One region of the Bradyrhizobium sp. cf659 genome, then DNA from elsewhere that is predicted to be linked to it. Evidence: riboswitches for the same ligand, from Rfam matches in the RefSeq annotation. Region 1 holds a riboswitch; the other holds the start of a gene.

Region 1 (4,607 bases):
CGAGCCCCACCGCGTGCGCGATCTGGTGCGGGCGGCCCGGATAGTTCGACAGCACGATCGCCAGCCGCTTCTCACCGGCCGGCTTCACCGCAAGATTCTGCCAAGCCGCGACACGCGCGGCAACGGCCTTCACGCATTGCTCGTCAGCCCGATGCGCAAGGTGCGAAAACTGCAAATCAGGATCACGTTCCGCAGCCGACTTAAAACTCACCACGCCCGCGAACAGGCGGCCGTCGACCTCGGGCAGCACCACATGCATCGCAAGATCGCCGGGCGACAGGCCGCGCAGCGATTCCGCCCAATCTTCGCGACGCGCCGTGGAGAGCGCGACCTGGAACACGGGACACGATGCAGCATCGAACGGTGTCGTGCCGTCATCGCCGACCGCGGAGAACGCGGTCGCATTGACGATGGCGGCCGGAGGATCTTGCGCAAGGTGCGCCCGCAGCCAGTCCGCAACGCCCGCGGCCTTCAGCGAGGTGACGAACAGGCCATACGCGTCAAACCCCTTCTCGCGCAGCGTGGCAATCAGCGCGTCGACCGGGCCGGTGTCCGCGGCGGTGAGGTACGAGCGATAAAACGTCACCAGCGCGCGCGGCTTCCCCTCGCCGTCCGGCATCGCCGCGATGACGCCGCGCGCGGGATCGTAAAAGCCCATCTCGGGCACGGCCATCTCGCCGACGACCGGACCGGCATAGAGTCCCGAAGCCAGCGCAAGCTGCGCGATCGCCGCTTGCGCCGCGACCGGACCACCGGTGTCGCAGAGCACCTTCAACCGGCGCAGCGTCGAGACCGGCAGGGTTGAGTATGCATCGAGCCGTGTGTCGTCGCGGCCATCGGCCGGCAGCACGGCCAGCACGATACCGCGCGCCTTCGCGAGCTGCTGGAGAGCCGCGAGGCCGTAGGGCCAATAGGACTCACCGCCGATCAGGCGGACCAGAATGCCGCGTGCCTGGGCCAGCGTACGCTCGATGTAGATGTCGACCGAAAGCGGATGACGCAGCTCCGCGAGATTGGCGAGCCGCAGCGACGGCAGGCTGTCGCGGCCTCGGCGCCAGCCGGCCGCAAACGCGGCGAGATCGGAGTCCGAGTACGAGAGCACCACGAGATCGGCCGGATCCTGGCCGATGTCCCTTGGCGTCGCGGTCTCTTCCAGACCGCGGCTCTCGCGGAAGACGACGTGCATCAGATGCCAGATCCTGAAAGACCAAGTCCCGCTCTTATCGCGGCCTCGTCGATATCGCCGTGCTCGCCGATCACGACGAGCTTTGACTGCCGCGCGACCGCCCCCCAGGGCTTGTCGAACTGGTGACGCACGCGCTCGCCGACGGCCTGGAGCAGCAGGCGCATCGGCTTGCCCGCGACCGCGATGTAACCCTTGACGCGCAGCACGTTCTGCTCGCGCGACAGGCGCTGAACCGAGGCGACCAGTGTGTCGATATCCGCCACCTCCGGAAGGTCGATCACGACGGAGGCAAAGTCGTCGTGTTCATGCTCCTCTTCGCCGTCGTGATGCGACGGGCGCGCGGCGAGATCATTCTCGGCGGCGGCACCGAGGCCGAGGATGACGCGGGCGTCGATCGCACCGTCAGTGATGGGGAGCATCGGCACGCGGCGCGGCATCTCGGCGGTGATGGCAGCCTTGGCCGCTTCGATCCCTGCAGCTCCCGCAAGATCGGCCTTGGTGAGCAGCACGATGTCGGCGCAGGCGATCTGGTCCTCGAACACTTCCGACAGCGGCGTCTCGTGATCGATATTTTCGTCCGCCGCACGCTGCGCTTCCACTGCAGCCGGATCCGGCGCAAAGCGGCCGGCGGCGACCGCCTCGGCGTCGGCCAGCGCGATCACGCCGTCCACCGTGATGCGCGAACGGATCTCCGGCCAGTCGAACGCCTTGAGCAAAGGCTTGGGCAGCGCGAGGCCCGAGGTCTCGATCAGGATATGATCGGGTCTTACGGGCCGTGCCAGCAACAGCTCCATGGTTGGGATGAAATCGTCGGCAACGGTGCAGCAGATGCAGCCATTGGCGAGCTCGACGATGTTTTCCTCCGGGCAATTGGCGTCGGCGCACGACTTCAGGATCTGGCCGTCGACGCCCTCGCTGCCGAACTCGTTGACGAGCACCGCGAGCTTCTTGCCGTTGGGGTTGGCGAGCAGATGCTGGATCAGTGTCGTCTTGCCGGAGCCGAGAAAGCCGGTCACCACCGTGACCGGGATTTTTGCGAGCGAATTCATTCGGCGGCCTCCGGCACGACGGCAATGGGGGGAATGCGGGCAAGCGACTGCTTGCGGAAGATCTCGGGACGGCTGCGCCAGGGCACGAGGCCGTCGGGCGCGGCCGCATAGGCCGCGGCGCCCGCGACCACGTCGCGCGCGTTGGCATCCGACAGGCGGCCATAGACATAGGACCAGCGGCCGGGCGCGCTCAGCGCGACCGAGCAGCCCTGGCTACATGCCGACAGGCATTCGACGGGAACCACATTGACACCATCGGGCACGCCGGCGTCGACGATCGCACCGTGAAGGCGCTTGCCCGGCGTGACTTCTCCCTCGCCCGGCGTCTCGCCGGCACGGCAGGTAATGCAGACGTGAAGTGTGACGGTCATCGCCTCTTCCAGAATAAACAGCGGGAGGCGAAGAGGCCCACGAACCGATCTTGCGAGGGTCCGTTTCCCCGTCGCGGAACACCCCGTCCGCCGGTCCAAAAATCGTCCGCGCTGGCAGGTCTCCCGGCTTGCGGAGCAGGGTTTTGCCCTTCGATCCCCGCCTTCCCGATCCCGTCAGGGGTCAGTGGCTTCGGGCATCTCTCCGGTCACGGTCGCGGGGGCGGCTGCATTTTGGACCCAAATCTTGCCGATTCGGACCCTATCGCATTCCCTCTTCGCCTGTCATAGGACAGGAACCAACGCCGGGCCACCATTTGCCCCCGGCCGCCTCTTGTCAAGCCGAAGGACCAGGTACGATGACGCCTGAACCGGATACCCAAACGGGCGAGGAAACCGACGCCCGCCACGCCCAGAAAATGGCGAAGAAGAAGGCCGCCCGCGACAAGATCATGGCGACCAAGAGCGGCGAAAAGGGCCTCATCATCGTCCATACCGGCGCCGGCAAGGGAAAGTCGTCCTCGGCCTTCGGCATGATCGTGCGCTGCGTCGCCCATGGCTTCCCCTGCGCGGTCGTGCAGTTCATCAAGGGCGCCTGGGACACCGGCGAACGGCGCCTGCTCACCGGCCATTTCGGCGATCTCTGCCAGTTCCATGCGATGGGCGAAGGTTTCACCTGGGAGACGCAGGACCGCGCCCGCGACATCGCCGCCGCACGCGCTGGCTGGGAGAAGGCGAAGGAGCTGATCCTCGATCCCAGCCTGCGCATGGTCGTGCTGGACGAGATCAACATCGCGCTGCGCTACGACTATCTCGATATTGCTGAGGTCGTCGAATTCCTCAGCACGCAAAAGCCTGCGATGACGCATGTCGTGCTCACCGGGCGCAATGCCAAGGACGAGCTGATCGAGATCGCCGACCTCGTCACCGAGATGACGCTGGTGAAGCATCCGTTCCGCTCCGGCATCAAGGCGCAGGCCGGCGTCGAGTTCTGAAGACACACGCGATGGCGCGCGCATTGATGATCCAGGGGGCCGGCTCGGACGTGGGCAAGTCGCTCATCGTCGCCGGTCTTGCGCGCGCCTTCACGCGGCGCGGCCTGCGCGTGCTTCCCTTCAAGCCGCAGAACATGTCGAACAACGCGGCCGTGACCGTCGATGGCGGCGAGATCGGCCGCGCACAAGCACTGCAAGCCCTCGCCGCCGGCGTCGAGCCACACACCGACATGAATCCGGTACTGCTGAAGCCGGAGACCGATGTCGGCGCGCAGGTCATCGTGCATGGCAAGCGCATCGCAACTGCGCGTGCGCGTGACTATGCGGCGATGAAGCCACAGCTGATGGGCTCCGTGCTGGAGAGCTTCGAGCGGCTGAAGGCGCGGGCCAATCTCGTGCTGGTCGAAGGCGCCGGCAGTCCCGCCGAGGTGAACCTGCGCAAGGCCGACATCGCCAATATGGGCTTTGCCCGAAAGGCTGATGTGCCGGTTGTGCTGGTCGGCGACATCGACCGCGGCGGCGTCATCGCCCAGCTCGTCGGCATCAAGACAGTGATCGACCCCGACGATGCCGCGATGATCCAGGGTTTTGTCATCAACAAGTTTCGCGGCGATCCCACGCTGTTCGATGACGGCTACAAGCTGATCGAGCAGAAGACGTCCTGGCGCGGCTTTGGCGTGCTGCCCTGGTTTGCGCGCGCCGGCGAGCTGCCGGCCGAGGACGCGCTGGGCCTCAGCGACGCGCGAAAGCCGGGCCAATGCAAGATCGCCTGTCTCGCGTTGTCACGGATCGCCAATTTCGACGATCTCGATCCGCTCAAGCTCGAACCCGGCGTCGATCTCGTGATGGTGCGCCAGGGTGAAGCGATCCCCGGCGACGTGCGTCTCGTCATCGTCCCCGGCTCCAAATCGACCCGCGGCGACCTCGCTTTCCTGCGCGCGCAGGGCTGGGACATTGATCTCCTGGCGCATTATCGCCGCGGCGGCCACATCCTCGGCCTCTGCGGCGG
Region 2 (4,607 bases), on a different contig from region 1:
TCCTGTCGCGAGACCGCTCGATCTCGAAGGCCTCGCCGGGCTCACGCGTGAACTCGGCGATGACCCCGAATGAGCCGATGCTCCAGCCGGCCTCGGCATCGGCAAGCTGGCCTGCGAGCAAGTCCATGAGCGGATCGGCTGTCGTCATGTGATGGCTCCCATGATCCCTGCTATCTTACGCCAAAGCTCGCCATGCGGATGCCGCCGAACACACCGAGCCCGGGCGCGAGGAAGCCGGTCGGATTCTGGTAGTGCGTGTTGAAGAGATTATCGACCCGCGCGAACAGCTTGACCTGGTCGTTGAGTGCATAGTCTCCGCGCAGATTGACGAGCGTGTAGCCGGGCGCCGTGATGCCCGACACCGATCCGTCCCGCGTGACGTCGCGCCAGTCGCTGACGTGGAGCACGGTCGCCGACAGCGTGAGCGGATCGATCGGTTTCCAGGTCGCGGTCGCGCTCCACTTTTCCTTCGGCCGGCGCAGCAACTGCAATCCGGTGCCGGCATCGACGGCGCGGGTGAAGGTGTAATCGGCGCGGATACCAAAACGCTCGGTGATTTGCGCCCAGACGAAGCTCTCGGTGCCCTCGGTCGTGGCGAGATTCACGTTCGCGTAGGACGTGAAGGTTGCGTTGGTGGTGATGAGGTCGGTGATGCTGTTGTGGAAGTAGGTCGAGCCGAACCTGATGCGGTTGTCGAACAGCGGCTGCTCGAAGCCGAAATCGTAGCCTTCGCTCTGCTCCGGCTTCAGGTTTGGATTGCCGAAGAAGCCGAAATCGGGAAAGTTCTGGTAGAGCTCGCTGAGCGTCGGTGCCTTGAAGCCGGTGCCGTAGCTCGCCTTCAGCTTGGTCTCGGTCACGGGCACGATCAGCGCCGGCGCGACGCGGTAGGTCGCGTGCTCGCCGAACTGGTCGTTGTGATCGTTGCGGACATTGGCGACCAGGAAGAAGCGCTTTGCGAATTCCGACTGCAATTCGATGAAGCTGGCCTTGTTGCCGTTCTCGGCCGCAAAGCCCGTGGTGTCGATCCGCTCGGTCTGCTGCTCGGCGCCGAACACCAGATTGTTGCCCCGCGCGAGCGCGACGACGCTGTGCCAGTCATATTTGATGCGTTCGCCGGTCGTGATGGTCGAGACGAGGTCGGCCGGGCCGATATCGTCGCTGCGCAGATTGGCGTAATTCACAGCGAAATAGCTCTTGATGCGGCCGTCGAGCACCGACCAGACCGCCTCGTCGCGATTGAAGAGCTGATGCACGCCGTGCCGGCTCTGCGTCGCGTTCGGCACGCTGGGAAAGCCGCCGTCGCCGGTGAACAGCAGCGTCGCATCGGTGTAACGGACCACGCTGTTGACCGACCAGTTCTCGTCGATGTCGAGCCCGAGCTTGGTCGAGTAGGTCATGTTGTCGTAGTTGTTGCCGTTGGCCTTCCGTCCCGGCGGCAGCAATTGCAGCGGCGTGACCGGGACGTCGCCGGCATGGAAATGCGCGACGCTGAGCGCATAGTTGAAATTGTCCTGCGCGCCGCTGAGGCCCGCGGTCTGGTTGAAGGTGTTGAACGATCCGGTCTCGATCGAGGCGGTCGCGCGCGGCGGCCCCTCGCCTTTCCGGGTCATGATCGAGATCACGCCGCCGATCGCGTCCGAGCCGTAGAGGCCGCTCTGCGGACCTCGCAGCACTTCGAGCTGCTGGATGTCGGCGGTCAACAGATGCGCGAAATCGAAGGCGCCGTTCGCCGTCGAGGGATCGCCGACATCGATGCCGTCGACGAACACCTTGGTGTGATTGGAGTTGGTGCCGCGCATGAACACCGAGCTCTGTCCGCCCGGACCGCCGGTCTGGACCACGTTCAGCCCCGGCACGGTGTTCAGCACGTCGGGAACGGTGCGATATTGCTGGGTCTGGATGTCCTTCTCGGTCACGACGGTGACCGAGATCGCGACCTGCCCTGCCGGCGTCGCAACGCCGGTCGGGCTGATCACGAGCGGCGATGCAAGGCTTGGTGCTGCGGACGTGGCGACGACCGGCGGCGCCGGCTGGCGCGCCTCGCGCTGCTGGCGTGACCTCGGCCGGGAGGGCGGCGACTGCACGGCGCCTGCCGGCGGCTTGGGCGATGCAACCTCGACCGGAGGTAGCAGATCCGGTGACGCCGATTGCTGCGCGAAGGCGGTGGACGGATCGAGTGGGTACAGGGAGACGAACGCGAACAGGCCGGCGCTGAGGCGCCTGGCGGCAGAGACAATACGGGACACAATTGTAACCTCGGTATGACGTCAGTGGCACGTCACAGCGAACGAGGCTTTACGGCGGAGCGATCGATTGCTCCGGTGAAGCTAATGCCTGTACTCCCCGACCGACATCTTCGCGTGTGACCACGGCTGACGGCAGGTCTCCTGGCTCGCGGGTCGTTACCTTACGTCGCCTTCCCAGGACCGAGATTCCCAGTGGCATATGACGAAAGATTCACCGCTTACAGTTGCGGGGGCAGCCGTGGCGTTGGGACAATCCCGGCGTCGGGACAATCTCGCACCACGTTCCCTTTTGATCTCCGTGAGGAGAACCGTCACTGATCAATCTAGGGGGCGAGCATATGGAGAGTCAATCGACCGCTGGAACGATGAGCTGCAAACGCGAGGCAAACACAATCAGACAGGCTTCCGCGCCGCGCGCGTCGTGACCACCGCCCGCTCGCCGGCATCGACGAGCTGACCGATGCCGGTCCGGCCTGCCAGCGCGCAGCGGATGATGTTCTCGGCGACCGACCTGCGGAACGCATGATCCTCGCCTGCGGGCCGATTGCGGCAAATCCGATCCAGCGCCAGCTTCATGTTGATCCGTGTGCGGGTGTCGAAATGCTCGCTGATCATTCGCGCGGCCTCGATCGATGATGTTGGGGCGGAAGCGTCCGACGATCGGCCGGGTTCCCGAACGGGATCGGGCAATGTGCCGGCCGTCTAGGTACGGCCTCTCGGGCGCTGCGTCTGGGCCCAGGCCGCAGTGACGTCGCGCGGCGGGATGTCGATGCGCCTGATCGGCGTCAATTCGCCTGATGCGGAGATGATCGCGGTCTCCTCGCGGCGACAGCGCGGGCACACGAAGCGGACCTCGCTCGGGGACGTCGACCAGCTCGAGCGTTTGACGTTGGCCGCCATCGGCCATGCGTCGCACTGCGAGCACGACACCAGAAACCGGCCGGGATCGAGCATACCCATTCCAACGGACTCCGCGTCCTGCCTGCTCCTACCAATGATTATGTCAGGGGAATCGTTCCGGTGTCCCGACACCGTCAGCCCCTCGATGCCCGAGGGACCGGCGATCCCCAGCCCTCAGGCTTCTCCAAACCGCTGGCCGCTCAGTGCGCGCCCTTGAGCGTGCAGGACGTGGTACAGGTGACCGTGTTGCCATGGTCGCACGCCTTGCAGGCGGCCACACACTGGTTCATGTCGCGGGGATTGTAAGAGCTGTAGTTCCGCACCGGGCAGGCTGCGGTCGAGCCGGTGATGTCCTGCTCCTGATTGCAGGCCGCCGTCATGAGCGCGAGGATGATCACCGCAAGAAGACGCATGGGATTGCCCCGTAAGACACCGGCAAAGCAACATCAGCGGGACGCGCTGCATCGCAGCGAGCCCCGGCATTCCCACCGCGAGCCATCGCGAATCGCGACGCTCACGCCCTCAAAGGATGCGTGTCAAATGTTAAGAACGGATTGCAGCCGCCTTCAGGCCGCAGCCTTGGCCGCGACGGCGGCCCGCGTCTCGCTCGCCAGCTGGTAGTAGCGCTCGGCGAGCTTGAGATAGAATTCGCGCTTGGTGCTGTCGGTGGCGAGCTTGGCGATCAGCTCGCATTCAGCCGTGAGCGTCTCGAACCGCTCCAGCCTGTCCTCAAGTTCTGTCATCGGCGTGTCCCCATCAAACGCCTCAAGGGACGACCAACCTAAGCCCGGGAAATAGGTCACGGCGAACATCGTTATCGAGTAGAATCATTTTTTCCCGCGCGGGGCTTACTTCTGCTCCAGCCGCCAGGCGCCGTCCCACCCCTCGTCCGGCGGATTGGCCTCGAATTGCGCGATGCGGGCGAGCAGCGTGCGCGAGGGACCGTCGCCGGGGACGGCTTCGAGCGCCGCGTTGAAAGCGGCGCGGGCCTCGTCGAAGCGGCGGGCGCGATAGGCCGCGAGACCTTCGGCATAGTGCGTGCGCAAGTCGTCCTGCGCGGCGGTGAGCGTGCCGGCCCTCGCCATCACCTCGAAGATCGCCTGCGGCGCGCTCTGGCCGGCGACCGCCAGACGATCGATCTCGCGGAATTCGAGGCGCTCGCCGATCGCATCCGCCGTCGCCTGCGCGATCAGGATGCGGGTGCCGTAGACCTTGTTGACGGCCTCGAGCCGCGAAGCGAGGTTCACGGCATCGCCCATCACGGTGAAGCTCATCATCAGCTCGGAGCCGATGCTGCCGGTGAGAACCTCGCCGGTGGCGATGCCGATGCGCAGGTCGCACGGCGCGGGCATGGCGCGGATGCCGAGCAGATCGGGCAATTGCTTCTGGAGCGCGGGCACCTGGTCGGCCATGTCGATGGCGGCACAGCCGGCCAGGAGTGCGGGCTCGTCCTCCTCGATG

The links. Region 1 has a riboswitch for cobalamin ahead of BM118_RS26050 (DUF1636 family protein). Riboswitches for the same ligand answer to the same signal wherever they lie in the genome.
Region 2: it holds a riboswitch for cobalamin, as region 1 does, so the genes downstream of both, BM118_RS01535 (TonB-dependent receptor plug domain-containing protein) here and BM118_RS26050 (DUF1636 family protein) in region 1, are expected to answer to the same signal.

What each region holds. Positions count from the first base shown of each region.
Region 1 covers NZ_FOQJ01000007.1:47,064-51,670, forward strand. The annotation lists gene cobN (cobaltochelatase subunit CobN) at 1-1,186, opposite strand, end outside; gene cobW (cobalamin biosynthesis protein CobW) at 1,186-2,235, opposite strand; gene BM118_RS26050 (DUF1636 family protein) at 2,232-2,606, opposite strand; cobalamin riboswitch at 2,703-2,922, opposite strand; gene cobO (cob(I)yrinic acid a,c-diamide adenosyltransferase) at 2,963-3,598, shown strand; gene BM118_RS26060 (cobyric acid synthase) at 3,610-4,607, shown strand, end outside.
Region 2 covers NZ_FOQJ01000001.1:311,501-316,107, reverse strand. The annotation lists gene BM118_RS01540 (DUF6925 family protein) at 1-148, opposite strand, end outside; gene BM118_RS01535 (TonB-dependent receptor plug domain-containing protein) at 171-2,249, opposite strand; cobalamin riboswitch at 2,361-2,574, opposite strand; gene BM118_RS01530 (hypothetical protein) at 2,640-2,861, opposite strand; gene BM118_RS41085 (hypothetical protein) at 2,949-3,206, opposite strand; gene BM118_RS41080 (hypothetical protein) at 3,347-3,559, opposite strand; gene BM118_RS41075 (hypothetical protein) at 3,713-3,889, opposite strand; gene BM118_RS01515 (adenylate/guanylate cyclase domain-containing protein) at 3,995-4,607, opposite strand, start outside.